DNA from 2 places in the Streptomyces sp. NPDC001890 genome. Region 1 is predicted to be linked to the other one. Evidence: predicted binding sites of a transcription regulator. Region 1 holds the regulator's gene; the other holds the start of a gene.
The links. The regulator HrcA, encoded in region 1, represses chaperone genes, less so after heat shock. The targets are predictions, from matches to a motif close to TTNGCACTCNGNNNNNCNGAGTGCNAA.
Positions count from the first base shown of each region.

Region 1 (11,852 bases):
CGTGAGCGACACACTGACCTTGATCGAGAACCGACCGCCCTCCGTGGCGAACCTCTTCATCGACCGCGTGGCGGCCACCCCGGACGGGGAGGCGTACCGCTACCCCGTCCCCGCGGCCACCGGCGCCGGACCCGACGAGTGGAAGTCGCTGAGCTGGGCGCAGGCCGCCGAGCGGGTCTACGCCGTCGCGGCCGGACTCATCGGTCTGGGCGTGCAGCCGGAGGAGCGCATCGCGCTCGCCTCCAGCACCCGGGTGGAATGGATCCTCGTCGACCTCGGTGTGATGTGCGCGGGTGCCGCCACCACCACGATCTACCCGTCGACCAACGCCGAGGAGTCGGCGTTCATCCTCTCCGACTCCGACAGCCGGGTGCTCATCGCCGAGAACGCCGCCCAGCTGGCCAAGGCCCGCGAGTGCCGCGCCGAGCTGCCGGACCTCGCCCATGTCGTCGTCATCGACCCCGAGGGCGCCGACCCCGCCGAGGGCGACCCCGAGGGCTGGGTGCTCACCCTCGCCGAGCTGGAGGCCCGCGGCGCCGAGTACCTGGCGCAGCACCCCGAGGCGGTCAAGGAGCGGGTCGCCGCCATCACGGCCGACCAGCTGGCGACCCTGATCTACACCTCGGGCACCACCGGCCGCCCCAAGGGGGTGCGCCTGCCGCACGACAACTGGTCGTACATGGCCAAGGCCACCGTGGCCACCGGCCTCATCACCGCCGACGACGTCCAGTACCTCTGGCTGCCGCTCGCGCACGTCTTCGGCAAGGTCCTCACCTCCGGCCAGATCGAGGTCGGCCACGTCACCGCCGTCGACGGCCGGGTCGACAAGATCATCGAGAACCTGCCGGTGGTCCAGCCGACGTACATGGCCGCGGTGCCCCGCATCTTCGAGAAGGTCTACAACGGCGTCGCCGCCAAGGCGCGGGCCGGCGGCGGGGCCAAGTACAAGATCTTCCAGTGGGCGGCCGGTGTCGCCCGCGAGTACGCGACGGTCTCGCAGGACAACTTCCGGCGCACCGGCACGGCCTCCGTACCGTTCGGGCTCGGCGCCAAGCACAAGGTGGCCGACACCCTTGTCTTCGCCAAGCTCCGCGAGGCCTTCGGCGGCCGGCTGCGCGCCTGTGTCTCCGGCTCCGCCGCCCTCGCCACCGACATCGGCCTCTTCTTCTCCGGCGCCGGGATCCACATCCTGGAGGGCTACGGCCTCACCGAGTCCAGCGCCGCCTCCTTCGTCAACCCGGGCGAGGCCTACCGCACCGGCACCGTCGGCAAGCCGCTCCCCGGCACCGAGGTACGGATCGCGGACGACGGCGAGATCCTGCTGCGCGGCCCCGGCCTGATGCAGGGCTACCACGGGCAGCCGGAGAAGACCGCCGAGGTGCTGGAGCCGGACGGCTGGTTCCACACCGGCGACATCGGCGAACTGTCCGTGGACGGCTACCTCCGGATCACCGACCGCAAGAAGGACCTGATCAAGACGTCCGGCGGCAAGTACATCGCCCCGGCGGAGGTCGAGGGACAGTTCAAGGCGGTCTGCCCGTTCGTCTCCAACATCCTGGTGCACGGCGCGGACCGGAACTTCTGCACCGCCCTGATCGCACTCGACGAGCCGACCATCCTCGGCTGGGCCGCCGAGAACGGCCTGGGCGGCAAGCCGTACGCCGAAGTGGTCGCCTCCCCGCAGGCCGTCGCGCTCATCGAGGGCTACGTGAAGCGGCTCAACGAGGGCCTGCAGCGCTGGCAGACCATCAAGAAGTTCCGGCTGCTGCCCCGCGACCTGGACATCGAGCACGGCGAACTGACGCCCAGCCTCAAGCTGAAGCGGCCGGTCGTCGAGCGCGCGTACAAGGGCCTCATCGACGACATGTACGCGGGGACCCGCGAGGCATAGAGCCTGCCCCCACGGTGTTCCTCCCCGCTCTTTTTCTCCGCTCACTTCGGCAACTCGTTGCTTATGGGCATGGTCCATCTGTCACTCTGTCGGTGTCGTCAGCGCCGCCCAACGAGAACAGACAGACAGCAACGAGAACAGACAGAGCGAGAACAGGTCAGGAGCTGCACCGTGGGGCCCATTCCCTTGCAGCGGGACATCGTTCAGCGTCCCGGTGATCCCGCAGGCCGTGCGGACGCACGGCCGGTCGCCCATACGTCCCTGCCCGGGAACCTCCTCGCACCCTCCGCCGCCCGCAGGTTCGTCCGGGCCGCGCTCGGCGAGTGGACCGGGCTCGGGCTGCCCGCGGCCGTGGGGTTCAGCGAGCGCGTGGCCGAGGACGCGGAAGTCGTCGTCAGCGAGCTGGTCACCAACGCGGTCGTGCACGCCGGGACCAATGTGGAGGTGCTCGCCCGGCTGGAGGAGGCCGCCGGGGACGAGGTCGCGGCCCTGGTGCTGGAGGTCTCGGACCACCACCCGGCCCGCGCCGTGCGCAGCGACCGCCCGGAGTCCGGGAGCGCCGCCGAAGCCGCGGAGGGCGCCGGCCTCGTCGGCCCCGACGAGCCCGCCGAGTACGGTCGTGGGCTCCAGCTCGTCGGGACCCTCGCCGAACGCTGGGGCATCACCTACCGCACCGGCCTCAAGACCGTCTGGGCCAGGCTCCCCGTGGACGACTGGAACCCCTTCCCGGAACCGGCGGCCGAGCCCGGGTTCCAGCAGGGTCTGCGCGCCGCCGAGCTGCTCGCCCCCACCGCCCGCCGGGCGCTGCGCGACGACGCGGACTGGGCCGGCCGCGGCGCGCTCTCCTTTCTCGCCGAGGCGTCGGACCTGCTCGCCGGCCAGCTCGACGAGGACATCGTGGCGGCGCTCTCCGGACAGTTACTGGTGCCCAGGCTGGCCGACTGGTGTGCGATCTGGCTGGAACCCGAGAACGGCGGCCCCTCCGCCGTACCCCGGCTCGCCAGCATCTGGCACCGGGACGAGGCCGAGACCGGGCAGCTGCGCGCCCTGCTGGAACAGGACCCGATCCGGCTCCCCGAGCGGGTCGGCACCGGGCCCGTCTCCATGCCGTGGCCCGGTGGCGAGGAGGAGGGCGCGAAGGCCGACGAGCCCGCCGCGTCCGCCCTCGCCTACCGGATCACCTCCGGCGGCCGGACCCTGGGCGCCGTACTCCTCGGCCGGGAGGGCCTCGCCCGCGTCCCCGACGAGGTGACCGCGCTCATCGAGGACTTCGTGCGCCGGGTCGGCCTCGCCGTCGGCGCCGCCCGCGAGTACACCCGGCAGGCCACCATCAGCCGCATCCTGCAGCGCGCCCTGCTGCCCGGCAAGGTCGCCGACATACCCGGGGTCACCAGCTCCCTGGTGTACGAACCCAGTGACGACGGCGTCGTCGGCGGTGACTTCTACGACATCTTCCCGTGCCCCGGCGACCGCTGGTGCTTCGTGCTGGGCGACGTGCAGGGCAGCGGCCCCGAAGCCGCCGTCGTCACCGGCCTCGCCCGCCCCTGGCTGCGGCTGCTGGCCCGCGAGGGCTTCGGCGTCGGCGAGGTCCTGGACCGGCTCAACCGGCTGCTCCTCGACGACGCGATGGAGGCCGCGGAGGCGGCCGCGCTCATGGTGGCCGCCGCCGGCGGTCAGCAGACCCCGGACACCGGGCAGTCCCGCTTCCTGTCCCTGCTGTACGGAGAGCTCGTACCGCTGCCCGGCGGCGGCGTGCGCTGCACCCTGGCCAGCGCCGGCCACCCGCTGCCGCTGCTGCTGCGGCCCGACGGCGAGGTCCGCCCGGCCGCCGAGCCGCAGATGCTGCTCGGGATCTTCGACGACGTCGCGTACGAGAGCCAGAGCTTCGAGCTGGCGCCGGGTGACAGCCTGCTGTGCGTCACGGACGGGGTGACGGAGCGGCGCTGCGGGCCGCTGATGTTCGACGACGGGGACGGGCTGGCCCAGGCGCTGGCCGGCTGCACCGGGCTGTCGGCGGACGGGATAGCGGACCGGATCAAGCGGGCGGTGCACGAATTCGCCGAGCGGCCGCCCGACGACGACCTGGCGCTGCTGGTGCTCCAGGCGGGGTGAGGACGCGTGGCCGGGGCCGGGCGGATCCCGTGATCGCGGGCGTGGCCGGGGCCGGGGGGGCCTCCGTGATCACGGGCGTGGCCGGGCGTTCCCCGGCGGCGAGCGACAATGGGCGGTATGCCTTCCGTACTGCCCGATGGTGAACCCGTACCCGACGACGGGGCGCTGCCCCGCCATGCCCTGGAAGGCGCCGCCGACCGGCCGCTCGGCTTCTACCTGCACGTGCCGTACTGCGCGACCCGCTGCGGCTACTGCGACTTCAACACCTACACCGCGACCGAGCTGCGCGGCTCCGGCGGCGCGCTGGCCTCCAGGGACAATTACGCCGAGCATCTGATCGGCGAGGTCCGCCAGGCCCGCAAGGTCCTCGGCGACGATCCGCGCCCGGTCCGCACGGTCTTCGTCGGCGGCGGCACCCCGACCCTGCTGGCCGCCGCGGACCTGGTCCGGATGCTGGGGGCGATCCGCGAGGAGTTCGGGCTCGCGGACGACGCGGAGATCACCACCGAGGCCAATCCGGAGTCCGTCTCCCCGGCGTACCTCGCCGAACTGCGGGAGGGCGGCTTCAACCGGATCTCCTTCGGGATGCAGAGCGCCCGGCAGCACGTGCTGAAGATCCTGGACCGCACGCATACGCCGGGGCGGCCCGAGGCCTGTGTCGCCGAGGCCCGGGAGGCGGGCTTCGAGCACGTCAACCTCGACCTGATCTACGGCACGCCGGGGGAGTCCGACGACGACTGGCGGGCCTCGCTGGACGCGGCGATCGGTGCGGGGCCGGACCATGTGTCGGCGTACGCGCTGATCGTCGAGGAGGGCACTCAGCTGGCCCGCCGGATCCGGCGCGGCGAGATCCCGATGACCGACGACGACGCCCACGCCGACCGGTACCTGATCGCGGACGAGGCGATGGCCGCGGCGGGCTTCTCCTGGTACGAGGTGTCGAACTGGGCCCGCACGCCCGAGGGCCGCTGCCTGCACAACGAGCTGTACTGGCGAGGGGCCGACTGGTGGGGCGCCGGGCCCGGGGCGCACAGCCACGTCGGCGGGGTGCGCTGGTGGAACGTGAAGCACCCGGGCGCGTACGCGCAGGCGCTGGCCGAGGGACGGTCGCCGGGGGCCGGGCGCGAGATCCTCTCCGCGGAGGACCGGCGGGTCGAGCGGATCCTCCTGGAGCTCCGGCTCCAGGACGGGTGCCCGCTCGACATCCTGGCCCCGGCCGGTCTGGCGGCTTCTCGCCGGGCGTTGGCGGATGGGCTGCTGGAGTCCGGGCCGTATGGGGAGGGGCGGGCGGTGCTGACCTTGCGGGGGCGGTTGCTGGCGGATGCGGTGGTGCGGGATCTGGTGGACTGAAGGTGGGCGGCGCGGAGGTGTGGGGGTGGGCCGCTGCGCGGGGCTTGTTCCCCTGCCCGCCCCTCCCCGTGACCGGGGGCCCTGCCCCCGGACCCCCGCTCCTCAAACGCCGGAGGGGCTTGAGTGCGGGTGCTCCGTCACGAAGTCGATCAAGTGCTCCACCGAGCCCAGCAGGGACGGCTCCAGGTCGCGGTACGAGTGGACCCTGGACAGGATGTGCTGCCAGGCCGCGCCGGTGTTCTCCGGCCAGCCGAGCGCACGGCACACGCCCGTCTTCCAGTCCTGGCCGCGAGGGACCACCGGCCAGGCCGTGATGCCCACGGAGGACGGCTTCACCGCCTCCCACACGTCGATGTAGGGGTGGCCGACCACCAGCACGTTCCCGTCCGTGACCTGGTCGGCGATCCGGGACTCCTTGGAGCCGGGGACCAGGTGGTCGACCAGGACGCCCAGCCTGGCGTCCGGGCCGGGGGAGAACTCGCGTACGACGGCGGGAAGGTCGTCGATGCCCTCCAGGTACTCGACGACCACGCCCTCGATCCGCAGGTCGTCGCCCCAGACCCGCTCGACCAGCTCCGCGTCGTGCCGGCCCTCCACATAGATCCGGCCCGCCCGCGCGACCCGGGCGCGCGCGCCGGGCACCGCGACCGAACCCGAGGCCGTGCGCGCGGGGCGCACCGGAGCGGCGGCCGAGGGGCGTACGAGGGTGACGACCCGGCCCTCCAGCAGGAAGCCGCGCGGTTCCATCGGGAACACCCGGTGCTTGCCGAAGCGGTCCTCCAGGGTCACCGTCGGGCCCTGGGCCGTCTTCTCGCAGCGGATCACCGCACCGCAGAATCCGGTGGCGACCTCCTCCACGACCAGATCGGCTTCGGCGGGGACCTCGGGAACGGGGGCGGACCTCTTCCACGGCGGGGTCAGGTCCGGCTGGTAGCTGCGCATCGGACGACGATAGGACGAGCCGGGCCCGGGGGTCACGACACGCCGAAGCGCATGGCCAGTTGTTCGCGCTGGTCGCGTACGAACGCCGCGTCCACCACCGCCCCGTGCCCCGGCACGTACACCGCGTCCTCGCCGCCCAGCGCCAGCAGCCGGTCCAGGGAGGCCGGCCAGCGGGCGGGGAAGGCGTCCCGGCCCGCCTGCGGTTCGCCGGACTCCTCGACCAGGTCGCCGCAGAGCACGATCGCGGGGGAGCCGGGGACGACCACCACCAGGTCGTGGCCGCTGTGCGCGGGGCCCACGTCGGCCAGCAGCACCTCACGTCCGCCGCCCAGATCGAGCGTCCACTCGCCGCACACCTCGTGCTGCGGCGCGACCAGCGCGTCGGCGGCCTCCGCCGCGTCGTGCTCCTCGACCCCGTGGCGCACGGCCGAGGTGTGCAGCTCGTCCTTCCCGTGCTTCAGCAGCCCGGTCATGCCGACCGCTCCGTACACCTGGGCGCCGGAGAACGCGGCGGTGCCCAGCACATGGTCGAAATGGGGATGGCTGAGTGCGATATGCGTCACCCTCCGGCCGAGCAGGGCCTGCGCCTGGGCCCGCACCTCGGCGCCCTCACGGAGCGTCGATCCGGTGTCGAAGAGCAGCACCGAGTCCGTTCCGGCCACCAGCGCGACCGTCGCGTCCCACCCGGGAAGGCGCCTGCGGCCCACTCCGTGGCCGAGTCGTTCCCAGCCGAACTCTTCCCAAGAGGCATCCATACCGTGACGCTATCCGCAAACCACCTGCGAGGTCGCGAGGTAGCGTGGTCGGTCGCCCTTGCTAGGTCCCCACTCGGCCGCCGTACACTGGCCGGGGGGTTGCTGGCACTCGCGTTGACAGAGTGCCAGGCGGATTCCTGGGCAGAGAAACAGGAACGACCCGAGAACCAACGAGGAAACACAGCTGGAGGTGTGCGCGATGCTCAGCGAACGCAGACTCGAAGTGCTCCGCGCCATCGTCCAGGACTATGTCGGCACGGAGGAGCCCGTCGGCTCCAAGGCGCTCACCGAGCGGCACAAGCTGGGGGTCTCCCCGGCGACCGTCCGCAACGACATGGCGGTGCTGGAGGACGAGGGCTTCATCGCCCAGCCCCACACCAGCGCGGGACGCATCCCGACGGACAAGGGCTACCGGCTCTTCGTCGACAAGCTCGCGGGGGTCAAGCCCCTCTCGACGCCGGAACGTCGCGCCATCCACAATTTCCTCGACGGCGCGGTCGACCTCGACGACGTCGTGGGCCGCACCGTACGGCTGCTCGCGCAGCTGACCCGGCAGGTCGCCATCGTGCAGTACCCCTCGCTGACCCGCTCGACGGTGCGGCACGTGGAACTGCTCTCGCTGGCCCCCGCCCGGCTGATGCTCGTGCTCATCACGGACACCGGCCGGGTCGAACAGCGCATGATCGACTGCCCCGCCCCGTTCGGCGAGACCTCTCTCGCCGATCTGCGGGCCCGGCTCAACAGCCGGGTCGTCGGACGCCGCTTCGCGGACGTCCCGCAGCTGGTGCAGGACCTGCCGGAATCCTTCGAGAGCGAGGACCGGGGAACCGTGTCCACGGTGCTCTCCACCCTGCTCGAAACCCTCGTCGAGGAGACGGAGGAGCGGCTGATGATCGGCGGCACCTCCAACCTCACCCGCTTCGGGCACGACTTCCCGGTGATGATCCGGCCGGTGCTGGAGGCACTGGAGGAGCAGGTCGTGCTACTGAAGCTGCTCGGCGAGGCCAAGGACTCGGGCATGACCGTACGTATCGGGCACGAGAACGCCCACGAGGGGCTCAACTCCACGTCCGTCGTCGCGGTCGGCTACGGTTCGGGCGACGAGGCAGTCGCCAAACTCGGCGTGGTCGGACCGACCCGCATGGACTACCCCGGAACGATGGGAGCGGTACGCGCAGTGGCACGTTACGTCGGACAGATCCTGGCGGAGTCGTAAGTGGCCACGGACTACTACGCCGTACTCGGCGTGCGCCGCGACGCATCTCAGGACGAGATCAAGAAGGCATTCCGGCGGCTCGCCCGCGAGCTGCACCCGGATGTGAACCCCGATCCGAAGACCCAGGAGCGGTTCAAGGAGATCAACGCCGCCTACGAGGTGTTGTCGGACCCGCAGAAGAAGCAGGTCTACGACCTCGGCGGCGACCCGCTGTCCGCCTCCGGCGGCGGTGGCGCGGGCGGATTCGGACAGGGTGGCTTCGGCAACTTCTCCGACATCATGGACGCGTTCTTCGGTACGTCGTCGCAGCGCGGGCCCCGTTCGCGCACCCGGCGCGGCCAGGACGCGATGATCCGTCTGGAGATCGATCTCGCCGAGGCAGCGTTCGGCACCACCAAGGACATCCAGGTCGACACGGCCGTCGTCTGTACGACCTGCAGCGGGGAGGGCGCCGCACCCGGTACCTCCGCCCAGACCTGTGACATGTGCCGCGGTCGCGGCGAGGTCTCCCAGGTCACCCGGTCCTTCCTCGGCCAGGTCATGACCTCGCGGCCCTGCCCGCAGTGCCAGGGCTTCGGCACGGTCGTGCCGACCCCGTGCCCGGAGTGCGCCGGCGACGGCCGCATCCGCTCGCGGCGCACGCTCACCGTGAAGATCCCCGCCGGTGTCGACAACGGCACCCGCATCCAGCTCGCGGGCGAGGGCGAGGTCGGCCCCGGCGGCGGCCCGGCCGGAGACCTGTACGTGGAGATCCACGAGCTCTCGCACTCGGTGTTCCAGCGCCGCGGCGACGACCTGCACTGCACGGTCACCATCCCCATGACGGCGGGCGCGCTCGGCACCAAGGTGCCGCTGGAGACGCTCGACGGCCTGGAGGAGGTCGACATCCGGCCGGGCACCCAGTCCGGCCAGTCGGTGCCGCTGCACGGCCGAGGCATCACGCATCTGCGGGGCGGCGGGCGCGGCGACCTGATCGTGCACGTCGAGGTGATGACCCCGACGAAGCTGGACCCGGAGCAGGAGCGGCTGCTGCGCGACCTGGCGAAGATGCGCGGCGAGGAGCGGCCCACCGGCCAGTTCCAGCCCGGCCAGCAGGGGCTGTTCTCCCGGCTGAAGGACGCCTTCAACGGCCGCTGACCGGCCGACGGCGGCCGACCCGGCCCCGCACACCGTTTCCGGACGCCGGACGGACCCGCCCTCGGCGGGCCTGTCCGGCGTCCGCGTGCGTGCGGGCCTGTCCCAGTCGGACAGGGGCTCGGCGTCGACGTCGAGCCGGCGTCCGCGTGCGTGCGGGCCGGTCGGCGTCCGCGGACGAGCCTGCCAGGCGTTCGCGTACGAACCCGTCCGGAGTTCGCGTACGGATCTTGTCCGGCGTTCAGCGCAAAGCGGACCCCGTCCCGCGCGCCCCGCGCCGCGCGGGACGTGACACGATGCGGTCATGTCATCCGCGTTGACCGATCTCTGCCGGTATCCGATCGTGCAGGCCCCGATGGCGGGGGGTGCATCCTGTCCGCAGCTCGTCGCCGCCGTCTGCGCGGCGGGCGGGCTCGGTTTCCTCGCCGCCGGGTACAAGACGGCGGACGGCATGTACAACGAGATCAAGCAGCTGCGCGGGCTGACCGGTCAGCCCTTCGGCGTCAATGTCTTCATGCCGCAGCCGGCGCTCGCCGACCCGAGCGCCGTCGAGGTGTACCGGCACCAGCTCGCGGGCGAGGCCGCCTGGTACGAGACCCCGCTCGGTGATCCGGACTCCGGCGGAGACGACAACTACGACGCCAAACTCGCCATCCTCCTGGAGGACCCGGTCCCGGTCGTCTCGTTCACCTTCGGCTGCCCGACCCGCGACACCCTCGACGCGTTCGCGGGCGTCGGCACGTACACCGTCGTGACGGTCACCACGCCCGAGGAGGCCCAGGCCGCCCAGTGGGCGGGCGCCGACGCGGTCTGCGTCCAGGGCGTCGAGGCGGGCGGCCACCAGTCCACCCACCGCGACGACCCGCAGACCGACGGCGCCGGAATCGGGCTGCTCTCGCTGGTGTCCCAGGTCCGCGAGACCGTGCAGATACCGATCGTCGCCACCGGCGGGCTGATGCGCGGCTCCCAGATCGCCGCGGTGCTCGCCGCGGGCGCGGAGGCGGCGCAGCTCGGCACGGCGTTCCTCATCTGCCCCGAGTCCGGGGCGAGCCCGCTGCACAAGCAGGCCCTGACCAACCCGCTGTTCGTACGGACCGCCCTGACCCGGGCGTTCTCCGGCCGCCCGGCCCGCGGCCTGGTCAACCGGTTCATGCGCGAGCACGGCCCGTACGCCCCCGCCGCCTACCCGCAGATCCACTATCTGACCGCCGGGTTGCGCACGGCGGCGGCGAAGGCCGGGGACGCGCAGGGCATGGCCCTGTGGGCGGGGCAGGGACACCGGATGGCACGCGAGCTGCCGGCCGGCCGGCTGGTCAGGCTGCTCGCCGAAGAACTGGACGCCGCACGGACGGCAGTGAGCACAAGGAGTACGCAGTGACCGCACCGGTCTTCGTCGTCGAACAGGTCCCCGGCGGGCCCGAGTTCGTCCTGGAGGGGCCCGAGGGCCGGCACGCCGTGTCGGTCAAGCGGCTGCACGCCGGGGAGGACGTCGTACTCACCGACGGGCGCGGCCGGTGGACTGAAGGCGTCGTCCTGGCCGCCGAGGGCAAGGACCGGCTCGTCCTCACCGGTCTGACCGGGATCCGGGAGGAGCCCCGGCCCGCTCCCCGCATCACCGTCGTCCAGGCCCTGCCCAAGGGCGACCGGGGCGAGGTCGCCGTGGAGACGATGACGGAGACCGGGGCCGACACGATCGTGCCCTGGCAGGCGTCGCGCTGCATCACGCAGTGGAAGGGCGACCGCGGCCTCAAGTCCCTCGCGAAATGGCGCAACACCGCCCGGGAGGCGGGCAAGCAGTCCCGCCGGGTGCGCTTCCCCGAGGTGGCCGACGCGATGACGACCAAGCAGGTCGCCGCGCTGCTGGCCGCGGCGGACTTCGCCGCCGTCCTGCACGAGGACCGGGAGCACGACAGCGAACCGCTGGCCACGGTCCCGCTCCCCGAACAGGGCGAGATCGTGCTCGTCGTGGGCCCCGAGGGCGGGGTGTCGCCGCAGGAGCTGGCGGCCTTCGCCGCGGCGGGCGCCCGGACCTGCCGGCTCGGCGCGAGCGTGCTGCGCACCTCAACGGCGGGCACGGCGGCGACCGCGCTGCTGCTGGGGCGCACCGGCCGCTGGTCGTGAGGCCGGCGCGCGCCGCGCTCTCAGGCCGACGCGTGCCGCGCTGCGAGGCAGGTGCGCGCCGCGTTGCGAGCCCGGCGCGCGCACCGTCGTGAGGCCGGAGTACGCCCCGTTGTGAGCCTGTCGCGCGCCCCGTCGCGTGCGCCGGAGCCGCTTACGGTTTTGGCCGCAAGCCGTCTACCGCTTCGCGAGCGAACGGTGGGAAGCTGCCCGTATGGGGACATCAAGGGCATGGGGTCAGGGAAGAGAACGGCGCTTTCTGGCCGCGTCCGCACTCGTGGTCGCGGCGGTCGCGGGAGCCGCCGCCTGTGACCCCCAGGGCGGGCTGAACTCC
Region 1 is NZ_JBIATE010000001.1:510,285-522,136, forward strand. Features, by position in the region: gene ACFYY1_RS02170 (AMP-dependent synthetase/ligase) at 2-1,891, shown strand; gene ACFYY1_RS02175 (SpoIIE family protein phosphatase) at 2,078-4,003, shown strand; gene hemW (radical SAM family heme chaperone HemW) at 4,112-5,353, shown strand; gene ACFYY1_RS02185 (DUF3097 domain-containing protein) at 5,456-6,295, opposite strand; gene ACFYY1_RS02190 (MBL fold metallo-hydrolase) at 6,328-7,050, opposite strand; gene hrcA (heat-inducible transcriptional repressor HrcA) at 7,250-8,266, shown strand; gene dnaJ (molecular chaperone DnaJ) at 8,267-9,403, shown strand; gene ACFYY1_RS02205 (nitronate monooxygenase) at 9,705-10,778, shown strand; gene ACFYY1_RS02210 (16S rRNA (uracil(1498)-N(3))-methyltransferase) at 10,775-11,521, shown strand; gene ACFYY1_RS02215 (hypothetical protein) at 11,733-11,852, shown strand, end outside.

Region 2 (11,852 bases), on a different contig from region 1:
TGATGATGACTTCCGACGCCGCGGCGGCACTCGCTTCGGGCGCTGTCGTCGCGGCCAGCCCTCCGGACAGGAGAGCGGCGCCGACGAGGGCCATGGACCGCTTGGTGATGCGGGAGAAGTGGATCACGGAATGCCTTTCGCCTCGCGGTGCACTGTGTCAGTGCACTTCGCCGAGGCAGGCTATGCGGCGGGCGGAGCGCCAGATGATCTTCTGCCGTGGTGGCGCCGGGAGAGCACCCGATGGAATGAAAACGCAGCTCAACGCGGTGCGCGCGCCGTCTGCCCCGTAGCGATCGGTTCCGCTGCACCCTCGCGGGCGGTCGCACCGCAGGTGTATCCCTTGCGCTCGCGCGGCCCCCGGAGACGGCATCGGCCCCTTGGACCAGCTGGTCCAAGGGGCCGATGCGGCAAAGCTGTACAGGAACTACCGATCCGTCAGGATCAGAAGTCCATGTCACCGCCCGGCATGCCGCCCGGAGCGGCCGCGGCGGCCTTCTCCGGCTTGTCGGCGATGACGGCCTCGGTGGTGAGGAAGAGCGCGGCGATGGACGCGGCGTTCTGCAGGGCGGAGCGCGTGACCTTCGCCGGGTCGAGGATGCCCTCGGCGATCATGTCGACGTACTCGCCGGTCGCGGCGTTCAGACCGTGGCCGACGGCCAGGTTGCGCACCTTCTCGACGACGACGCCGCCCTCAAGACCACCGTTGACGGCGATCTGCTTGAGCGGGGCCTCCAGCGCCAGCTTGACGGCGTTGGCGCCGGTCGCCTCGTCACCCGAGAGCTCCAGCTTCTCGAAGACGGCCGAGGCCTGGAGCAGAGCCACGCCACCACCGGCGACGATGCCCTCCTCGACGGCGGCCTTGGCGTTGCGCACCGCGTCCTCGATGCGGTGCTTGCGCTCCTTGAGCTCGACCTCGGTCGCGGCACCGGCCTTGATGACGGCCACGCCGCCGGCCAGCTTCGCGAGGCGCTCCTGGAGCTTCTCGCGGTCGTAGTCCGAGTCGGAGTTCTCGATCTCGGCGCGGATCTGGTTGACCCGGCCCTGGACCTGGTCGCTGTCACCGGCACCGTCGACGATGGTCGTCTCGTCCTTGGTGATGACGACCTTGCGGGCGCGGCCGAGCAGGTCGAGACCGGCGTTCTCCAGCTTGAGGCCGACCTCCTCGGAGATGACGGTGCCACCGGTGAGGATGGCGATGTCGCCGAGCATGGCCTTGCGGCGGTCACCGAAGCCCGGAGCCTTGACGGCGACGGACTTGAAGGTGCCACGGATCTTGTTGACGACCAGGGTCGACAGGGCCTCGCCCTCGACGTCCTCGGCGATGATCAGCAGCGGCTTGCCGGACTGCATGACCTTCTCCAGCAGCGGAAGGAGGTCCTTCACGTTGCTGATCTTCGAGTTGACGATCAGGATGTACGGGTCGTCCAGGGACGACTCCATGCGCTCCATGTCGGTGGCGAAGTACGCCGAGATGTAGCCCTTGTCGAAGCGCATACCCTCGGTGAGCTCCAGCTCCAGACCGAAGGTCTGGGACTCCTCGACGGTGATGACGCCTTCCTTGCCGACCTTGTCCATGGCCTCGGCGATGAGCTCGCCGATCTGGGTGTCGGCGGCGGAGATGGAGGCCGTCGAAGCGATCTGCTCCTTGGTCTCCACGTCCTTGGCCTGCTCCAGGAGGGCGGCGGAGACGGCCTCGACGGCCTTCTCGATACCCCGCTTGAGGGCCATCGGGTTGGCACCCGCGGCGACGTTGCGCAGGCCCTCGCGGACGAGAGCCTGGGCGAGAACGGTGGCGGTGGTCGTACCGTCGCCGGCGACGTCGTCCGTCTTCTTGGCGACCTCCTTGACCAGCTCCGCACCGATCTTCTCGTACGGGTCCTCCAGCTCGATCTCCTTGGCGATGGAAACACCATCGTTGGTGATCGTGGGGGCGCCCCACTTCTTCTCAAGGACGACGTTGCGACCCTTGGGGCCAAGGGTGACCTTGACGGCGTCGGCGAGCTGGTTCATGCCGCGCTCGAGACCGCGCCGGGCCTCCTCGTCGAACGCGATGATCTTGGCCATGTGAAGTGGTCCTCCCGGACAGGGGTGGATTTCTCCGGACCGAGTGGCGCCCGCGACGGACGGCCTGCGTGACCGGTGGTTCCTTGCCCCATCGGCCTGCGGGCCTCACCGGCCCGGTCCAAGTTCTGTCACTCTCACCTGGAGAGTGCTAACGCAATGATTAGCACTCGACCCCCGTGAGTGCAAGCGTCCCCCTCGGGATGTGGACAACCTCGGAGGGGCACGGAGGGGGGTGAAGGGCTGTGGAAAACCTCTGGCGGCACAGGCCGGCAGCGGCATGCACCGTCAGGACGCACCGGGGCGCACCGGCGTGCATCGGCGCGCGCGGGGCGGTCGCGGACGCACCGAGGGCCCGTACCCCCGGGGTACGGGCCCTCAGCGCGTGAGTGCAGTGCGTGGATGGTGTCGTTGGCCGACCGTTCGAACTCAGCCGACGGCGAGCTTGACCATGTCTGCCTGCGGCCCCTTCTGGCCCTGCGAGATCTCGAATTCAACTCGCTGACCCTCTTCGAGGGTGCGGTACCCGTCCATCTGGATCGCGCTGTAGTGGACGAAAACATCCGCACCACCGTCGACCGCGATGAAGCCGTACCCCTTCTCCGCGTTGAACCACTTGACGGTGCCCTGAGCCATGCCTAACTCCCCTATTACTGGCCCTTGCGCAGGACCGCACTTCGCGGACCCGGGTCAGAACTCACCCTCCGACAGGAGAGGGTGTGTGCGCCGGAACGCGTCGACCGCGGCTGAATGTATCTGCCCAACTGCCCTCTGCAACAGGTCAATCGGACGAGAATTCTCGGCCGCACCGAACGCCCGAATATGGGAAATTCATGAGATTCCTGGGCAAGTCGGGCCAGACAAAGGCGACTTATGCCGCAAGCACATCGCACACTTTGGCTGCATCTTGTCGCGACCGGGCGCATTCTCATATGCGGGCGGCACGGGCAGCTGGGGGGACTTCCCACACTCTACCGCGCTCAACCATGCAGAATTGCCCCCTCCGCGATTGAAGCGGAGGGGGCAATTCGATAACGCGGTGGGGTCGGACGGGGCGTCAGCAGCCGCCGGCCACGGCCGGGATGATCGAGATACCGGCGCCGTCCGGCGTGGCCGTCTCCAGACCGCCTTCGAAGCGCACGTCGTCGTCGTTGACGTACACGTTCACGAAGCGGCGCAGCTTGCCCTGGTCGTCCAGGACGCGGGCGGCGATGCCCGGGTGGTTCTGCTCCAGGGACTCGATGACCTGGGAGAGGGTCGAGCCCTCGGCCGGGACCTCGGCCTGGCCGCCCGTGTAGGTACGGAGGATGGTGGGGATGCGGACCTTGACGCTCATGATGGGTGCCCTTCCTGAAGTCTCGGGTGGTCAGCTGGTGGCGAGGCCGGCGGCTCGGAACGCGTCCAGGCTGGGACGGATCGTCGCGGTCGCCTGAGAGGTTTCGGCCACCGCGTCGAGGGTCTTGAGGCCGTCACCCGTGTTGAGTACGACGGTGGTCAGCGACGGGTCGATCAGACCGGCCTCGATGAGCTTCTTCGTCACGCCGACCGTCACACCGCCCGCCGTCTCCGCGAAGATGCCCTCGGTGCGCGCCAGCAGCTTGATCGCGTCGACGACCTGATCGTCGTTCACGTCCTCCACGGCACCGCCGGTGCGGCGGGCGATGTCCAGGACGTACGGGCCGTCGGCCGGGTTGCCGATGGCGAGGGACTTGGCGATCGTGTTCGGCTTCTGCGGCCGGACGACGTCGTGGCCGCCCTTGTACGCGACCGAGACCGGCGAGCAGCCCTCGGCCTGGGCGCCGAAGAGCTTGTACGGCTTGTCCTCGACCAGGCCGAGCTTGATCAGCTCCTGGAGACCCTTGTCGATCTTCGTGAACTGCGAGCCGGACGCGATCGGGATGACCAGCTGGTCCGGGAGCTGCCAGCCCAGCTGCTCGCAGATCTCGTACGCCAGGGTCTTGGAGCCCTCGCCGTAGTACGGACGCAGGTTGACGTTGACGAAGCCCCAGCCCTCGCCGAGCGGGTCGCCGATGAGCTCGGAGCAGAAGCGGTTGACGTCGTCGTAATTGCCCTCGATGCCGACCAGTTCACCGCCGTACACCGCGGCCATGACGACCTTGCCCTGCTCCAGGTCGTGCGGGATGAACACGCAGGAGCGGAAGCCGGCCCGGGCGGCGGCGGCGCCGACGGCACCGGCGAGGTTGCCCGTGGAGGAGCAGGAAAGGGTGGTGAAGCCGAAGGCGCGGGCGGCCTCGATGGCCTGGGCGACGACGCGGTCCTTGAAGGAGTGCGTGGGGTTGCCGGAGTCGTCCTTGACGAACAGCTTGCCCTGCTCGACGCCGAGCTCACGGGCGAGGTTGTCGGCCTGGACGAGCTTGGTCCAGCCGGGGTTCAGGTTCGGCTTCTCGGCGACATCGGCGGGGACCGGCAGCAGCGGCGCGTAGCGCCAGATGTTGGCCGGGCCGGCCTCGATGCGCTTCTTCAGCTCCTCGGGAGAGCCGCTCGGCAGGTCGTACGCGACTTCGAGCGGCCCGAAACAGGACGCGCAGGCGAAAATGGGGCCGAGTTCGAAACGCTCGCCGCACTCGCGGCAGGAAAGGCCCGAGGCGGGACCGAGGTCGACGGTGCGGGTGCCGGTGGATTCCGCGGCTTCGGCGTCGACGGAGGAATCGGTGCTTACTGCAACGGTCTGCGCAGCCATGGTGGCGAGGCCCTTTCTCCTCATCTTCCTCGCGGCGCGTTTCGCCACGAGACGGAATTGGCACCTTCCTCACCGGACCTCACGGTCGGTGGGGGGGTTGCCGGGACTTCAACGGGCCGTTCCCTCAGTCCCTCTGGATGAGCGCTGTGGCACCGGATCTTCGATCCGGGCATTTATCGGCGGACGGACCCCGGCATGCGATGGTCGTCCGCGTTGTTCAAGACTGTAACCGAAGCACCGGACTCTTGAGATAGTCGTCCGAACCGCGAGATGGATCACATACAGGGAGTATCGACCGTGCTGGAAGAGGTCGAATGCTGGCTGGCCAGGCGTTCCTGGTCGGCCGCCGACCGCCCGCTGGACAGCCTGCTGGCCGCCAGGGCCAGGGCCGGGGAATCAAGCCGCGGGAGCGTCAGTGTCGTACTGCCGGCGCTGAACGAGGAGGCGACGGTCGGCGAGATCGTCGCGACGATCCGGCGCGAGCTGATGGAGAAGGTCCGGCTGGTCGACGAGCTCGTGGTGATCGATTCCGGTTCCACCGACGCCACCGCGGAGGTGGCCCGGGAAGCCGGTGCCCGGGTGGTGCACCGCGACGCGATACTCCCCCGGATACCGGCCGTGCCCGGCAAGGGCGAGGTGCTGTGGCGGTCGCTCCTGGTGACCGGTGGCGACATCGTCTGCTTCATCGACGCCGACCTGAAGGATTTCTCGGCGGACTTCGTCTCCGGCATCGTCGGCCCGCTGCTGACCGACCCGGACGTGCAGTTCGTGAAGGCGATGTACGACCGCCCGTTCGGTGACACGGCGGGGCAGGGCGGCCGGGTGACCGAACTCGTGGCCCGCCCGCTGCTCAATCTGCACTGGCCGCAACTGGCCGGTTTCGTGCAGCCGCTGGGCGGTGAATACGCCGTACGCCGCTCGCTGCTCGAACGGCTGCCCTTCCCCGTCGGCTACGGCGTGGAACTGGGCCTGCTGGTCGACGCGCTGCACACGGTGGGGCTGGACGCGCTGGCCCAGGTCGACGTGGGGGTGCGCAAGCACCGGCACCAGGACGGGCAGGCGCTCGGCCGGATGGCCGCGGCGATCTACCGGACCGCGCAGCTGCGGCTCTCCCGCGGCCACCTGACCCGCCCGGCGCTCACCCAGTTCGAACGCGGCGAGAACGGCTTCGTGCCGCGCACCCATGCCGTGGACACCGAGGAGCGGCCCCCGATGTGCGAGATCGAGGAGTACGTTTCGCGCCGCGCGGCGTGATGTGGTCCGGTCACGTGGTCCGGCGTGCTCCGGCCACGCGGTCTGGCCACGTGGCCGGATGTGGTCTGACTTCGCACGTTTGGGCGGTTCGTGATCGGGCTAGATTCCGCAACATGGTCTCCGAGCACGATGCCCAGCCCGCTGCCCGGTCCGCTGCACGGTCCGGCGTCCGGTCCGATGCCCAGGTCCTCGTCGCGTCCAACCGCGGCCCGGTCTCGTACACCCTGGGCGCGGACGGATCGCTCGACGCGAAACGGGGCGGCGGCGGTCTCGTCTCCGGGCTGAGCGCCGTGGACGACAAGCTGTGGGTGTGCGCCGCGCTCGGTGACGGGGACCGGGAGGCGGTCCGGCGCGGGGTCGCCGAGCAGGGCGTACGGATGCTCGACATCGACGCGCGGGTGCACGCCGACGCGTACAACGGGATCGCGAACTCGGTGCTCTGGTTCGTCCACCACATGCTGTACCAGACGCCGCTGGAGCCGGTCTTCGACGCGGAGTTCCGGCGGCAGTGGGCGTCCTTCGAGACCTATAACCGGGCCTTCGCCGAGGCGCTCGCCGAGGAGGCGGGGCAGGGCGCGGCGGTGCTGGTGCAGGACTACCACCTGGCGCTGGTGCCGGGCATGCTCCGCGAGCTCCGCCCCGACCTGCGGATCGGCCACTTCTCGCACACCCCGTGGGCGCCCGTCGACTACTTCCGGCTGCTCCCCGACGACATCGCCGAGCAGTTGCTGCACGGCATCCTGGGCGCGGACCGGGCGGCGTTCCTGACACGGCGCTGGGCGGACGCGTTCATCGGCTGCTGCACCCAGATCCTGGGCGGCACCGGGCACACCAGGATCGGGGTGCACGGGCTCGGCGCGGACGGGGACTTCCTGCGCCGCCGGGCCCACGAGGCGGATGTGGACGAGCGGATGGCGGCACTGCGCGAGCAGACCGGCCCCGGCCGGAGGACGATCGTACGGGTGGACCGAACGGAACTGTCCAAGAACATCGTGCGCGGCCTGCTCGCGTACCGGGCGCTCCTGGACGAGCGGCCCGAGTGGCGCGAGCGCGTCGTCCATGTCGCCTTCGCCTACCCCTCGCGGCAGGACCTCGCGGTGTACCGGGACTACACGGCCGAGGTGCGGCGGGTCGCCGACGAGATCAACGCCGTGTACGGCACGGCGGGCTGGACGCCGGTGGTGCTGCACGTCAAGGACGACTTCGCCCGCTCGCTCGCCGCGTACCGGCTGGCCGACGTGGCGCTCGTCAACCCGATCCGTGACGGTATGAACCTGGTCGCCAAGGAGATCCCGGTCGTCTCCGACCACGGCTGCGCGCTGGTGCTGTCGCGGGAGGCGGGGGCGTACGAGGAGCTGGGCAGCGACGCGGTGGTGGTGAATCCGTACGACGTCTCCGCCACGGCGGCGGCGCTGCACGAGGCGCTGACGATGGCGGAGGACGAACGGGCCGCGCGCACGGAACGCCTGGCCGCGGCGGCGGTCGCGCTGCCGCCGCAGCAGTGGTTCCTGGACCAGCTGGACGCGTTGCGGCGGGGCTGAGAGCGGGGTTGACAGCGGGCCGGGTCCGGTCGGATCCGGCCCGCTGTCAGAGCCGCTGGGCCAGTGCCGTCAGGAAGGCGACGACGTCGCCCGGTCCGGCCAGCAGCAGATCGGCCCGCTCGGCCAGTTCGGGCACCTCCGCGCTGCCGCTGCACACCAGCAGACCGGGGATGCCGTCGGGGCCCTCGGCGCGGAGCTTCTCCACCGCCGAGTACGCGGCGAGGTCGCCGAGGTCGTCGCCCGCGTACAGCACCGACTCGGCGTCCGTCTCCCGTACGTACTGCGCGAGTGCCACGCCCTTGTCCATGCCCGGCGGGCGCAGCTCCAGGACCAGCCGGCCCGGCTCGACGATCAGTCCGTGCCGGGCGGCGAGTTCGCCGAGCGGGCGGACCAGCGCCTCGAACGCGGCCTGCGGGTCGGCGGCCCGGCGGGTGTGGACGGCGATCGCCCGGCCCTTCTCCTCTATCCAGGTGCCGTGCCATGAGCCGGACCGGTCGAGCACGCCGGGCAGTTCGGCGCGGACCGAGGCGATGCCGGGGTGCGGGGCGGGGGCGTGGACGGTGCCGGACACGGCGTCCCAGCGTTCGGCGCCGTAGTGGCCGAGGACGACGAGGTGATCGAGGCCCGGGACCCCGGCGAAGCCGCCGTGGCGGACCGCGACGCCGGCCGGGCGGCCGGTGATCACGGCGACGGAGGCCACTTTCGGGGCGAGCGCGGCGAGGGCCTCGACGGCGCCGGGGTGGGCGCGGGCCTGTTCCGGGTCCGGGACGATGTCGGCGAGGGTGCCGTCGAAATCGAGCGCGATGACGGCGCGGTCGGGACGCGCGAGGATCGCGGCGAGGGCCTCTTGGCCGGGGGTGGTGGTGGGGGTCGGGAGTGGGGGTGCGGGTGTTTGTGTGGGTGCGGGTTCGGGTGCGGGTGCTTCCGGGTTGCTGCCCATGGGGCGAGCCTATAGCGGCGGGCCCGGCGCCGGCCCTCCTGCGGCGTGACGGGTGAGACGTGGACGTCATCGGCGAGGCCGACTCCCCGGAGAAGGCCGTCACTGCCACGATGACCTCCGACTGCGGCGCGGGTGTACAGGGAGAGGCAATGGGTGAGGCGGTGCCGGACGCGACCCTGCTCATGGGCGTGCACGGAGTCCTCACCCGGCACCCCTGGCTCACACCGCCCGAGGGCGCTTCGGCGTCCGGCCCGCCCGAGGACGCGTCGGATTCCGGTTCCGACGTGGTCGAGGACGCGTCGGATTCCGGTTCCGACGTGGCCGAGGACGCCTCGGAAGCCGAAGACATCGACGTCTTCGGCCTGGCGGTGAACCGGGCCGAGGCCTACGGGTGGAGCAGCACCCTGCTGGGCGCCGGCATGGAGCTCGGCGGAAGCCGGTGGGGGCACAACGACGCGGGGGAGGACTGGACGCAGGACGGGCGCGTCCGGGAGATCGGCTGGCTCCAGGTGGACGTGTCCTCCTGCCTGAACCGGCAGCGACTGCCCGTGCTGCCGGTGGCGACGGTCCTCGGCGATGTGCTGCGGCAGGTGGGCGATGTCCGGGTCACCGGAGTGCACACCGTGACACCGGTGCATCTGGCGCCGGATCCCGCTGCGGCTCTGCTGTACGCCGCGCACTGGTACGAGCTGGCCGATCCGGGCGCGGCCAGGGACATCACCGTGACCGTGTCGGGCCGCGCTGCGGGGCTGCCGGGCCGGGGCGGGCGCGTTCGCGAAGAGGCGCTGGCGTGCGCCTACGGCCGGATGACCGTCGAGCCGGAGAGCACCGCCGTGAACCTCCCGGGGCTGTCCCGGTCGCCGACCGGGAAGGTGCAGACCGAGGGGATGCGCCGGGCCCTGGCCTTCCGCTGCCGGGTACCGGTGTGGTCCTTGGACGCGGCGGCCTGGACCACGGAGGTCTTCGTCGAGGCGCTCCGTGCCACCGGCACCGCGGAGCCCGTCCTGATCACCGTCTCCTGCTGAGCGGACGCCGGTGCCGGCGCCGCCCCGCCCTGTACTCCGGCCTCAGCGCCGTTCGCGTTTCGCGTCCCTCACCCGGCGCAGGCGGTTCACCGTGACCGGGTCCTCCTCCAGTGCGCGGCGGTCGTCCAGCAGGGCGTTCAGGAGTTGGTAGTAGCGGGTGGGCGAGATGCCCAGCTGTTCGCGGATCGCCCGCTCCTTCGCCCCGGGGCCGGACCACGACTGCCGTTCCACGGCGAGCACGGCACGGTCCCGGTCGGAGAGGCCGGCCGGGTCGTCGGGGCCATGCGTGGGGGCGGTCATATCAGCCAACATATCGCCCGTCCGGAGGGCCGCCACCCGCTACTCCGCGCGCTCCGCCGCCGCCGAGTCGCGCGCGATCTTCCTCAGCACGCCGGCGGGGCTGCCACCCGGCGCGACCGCCTTGCCGATGTTCTCCTTGATCGACTCGCTGGACCGGGCCCAGGACGTCTTGCCGAACGGGTAGAACTGCGAGTCCGGCAGGGCGGCCAGGAACTTCCACAGCGGCTTGAACCTGGCGTCGGTCTCCATGGCCGCGGAGGCGCTGTCGGTGACCGGCAGCAGGTCGTACTCGTCGGCGAAGTCGATGACGTTCTTGTCGCTGAACATGTAGTCGAAGAACTTGCCCAGCGGCACCCGGTGGCCGTTCTGCTTGAAGCCCATGATCCAGTCGGCCACGCCCAGCGAGCCCTTGCTCGGGCCGTCGATGCCGGGCAGCGGCACCATGCCGACGGAGACGCCCTTCCGCTCGGCCTCCCGCAACAGCGTGGGATGGCCGTTCAGCATCCCGACCTTGCCGTCGGTGAACGCGTCGAACGCCTTCTGGCGGTCGAGCTTCCCGGGGGCGACGGGGCCGACGAGGCCCTGATCGACCAGGTTCGATTTCAGCCAGTCGAACGTCCGGATGTTCTGGGCCGAGTCGATCGCGTACGAGCCGCTGTCGTCGGTGAAGCCGCCGCCCCCGCCGAGCAGCCACATCGCGGTCTCGGCCTGCGGCTCCTCCGGGCCGAGCGGCAACGCGTACGGGTAGGCCACCCCGCGCTGCTTGAGCACCGTCGCGTCGTCGCGCATGTCGGCCCAGGTCTTCGGGGCGTCGAGGCCCGCCTGCGCGAAGAGCTGCTTGTTGTAGAAGAGCAGCCGGGTGCTGGCGACGAACGGCAGCCCGTACTGGGTGCGGTCCACGCTGCCCGCCTCGGTGAGGGGCGGCAGGAAGTTGGCCTGGGTGCGGATGGAGAGCATCTGGTCGGCCCGGTAGAGCTTGTCGGCCTTGGCGTAGTCGGCGTACGCGCCGATCTGGGCGATGTCGGGGGCCTGCCCCTTCTTCACCATCGCGGCGACCTCGCGGTCGACCTTCTTCCACGAAAGGACGGTGACATCGACCTTGATGCCGGGGTGAGTGGCCTCGAAGCCCTTGACCAGCCTGTTCCAGTACTTCTCCGAGCTGTTGGCCGGACCGGTGCCGTAGTCGGCCGCGACAAGTCTGAGGGTGACGTCCCCCGAGTCGCCGCCGACGCTGCCGCAACCCGACAACGTCACTGTCATGCCCAGCGCGGTCACTGCCGCGATCAGTACCCGGTGGCGCAGCTGCACAGTCCGTCCTCGTCCATGGCGTCGTCCGTGCCGGCCACGCCGTCGTGGGGCGCTCCGGGCGAGGTGCGATCCTCCCCCAGGCCGTTGCCGATGGTCTACACCAAAGCGGTCTCGCTTTCGCAACGCACCCGGGGCGGCACCCGGTCGAACCGGGCCCGGGAACCGGGGACATGGCCGACGACCGGCCTGGAGGCGTCGGGTTCCCTTCCGGCCGGAGTGAAGACGGTGGCCGCCGCGGCGGTGGACGCGGAGTCGAAGGGGTACGACCCGGACCGGCCGCGCAACCTCTCGCGCAGCGTGATCCCTTCCTTCTGAAGCACGTCCGGAGCGGTCCGGGACGGGCCGGGTCCCGGACCGCTCGATCATGGATGCGATTTTGTATTGATCCGCAACAAACCGGGATAGTGGACTAGACCTTTTTCCTTCCTCGGGCGAAACTGTTTCCCGTGAAACACGTCATCGCCCTCGATGTGGGCGGCACCGGAATGAAGGCCGCACTGGTCGGGGCCGACGGCACCCTGCTGCACGAGGCGCGGCGGGCCACCGGCAGAGAGCGCGGCGCCGAAGCAGTCGTGGAGTCGATCCTCACCTTCGCCGCCGATCTGCGGGCGTACGGCGAGGAGCACCTCGGCGAGAGCGCGGTCGCGGCCGGTGTCGCCGTGCCCGGCATCGTCGACGCCGAGAACGGGATCGCGCTCTACGCCGCGAACCTGGGCTGGCGC
Region 2 is NZ_JBIATE010000007.1:127,551-139,402, forward strand. Features, by position in the region: gene ACFYY1_RS20075 (hypothetical protein) at 1-127, opposite strand, end outside; gene groL (chaperonin GroEL) at 442-2,064, opposite strand; gene ACFYY1_RS20085 (cold-shock protein) at 2,491-2,697, opposite strand; gene ACFYY1_RS20090 (MoaD/ThiS family protein) at 3,119-3,397, opposite strand; gene thrC (threonine synthase) at 3,428-4,762, opposite strand; SAM riboswitch class I at 4,780-4,906, opposite strand; gene ACFYY1_RS20100 (glucosyl-3-phosphoglycerate synthase) at 5,060-6,016, shown strand; gene ACFYY1_RS20105 (trehalose-6-phosphate synthase) at 6,130-7,557, shown strand; gene otsB (trehalose-phosphatase) at 7,604-8,497, opposite strand; gene ACFYY1_RS20115 (hypothetical protein) at 8,557-9,522, shown strand; gene ACFYY1_RS20120 (DUF3263 domain-containing protein) at 9,565-9,822, opposite strand; gene ACFYY1_RS20125 (extracellular solute-binding protein) at 9,862-11,082, opposite strand; gene ACFYY1_RS20130 (hypothetical protein) at 11,221-11,445, shown strand; gene ACFYY1_RS20135 (ROK family protein) at 11,577-11,852, shown strand, end outside.
Region 2: groL (chaperonin GroEL) is a predicted target of HrcA. The motif match lies at 2,225-2,251, and genes of this name have one in related genera.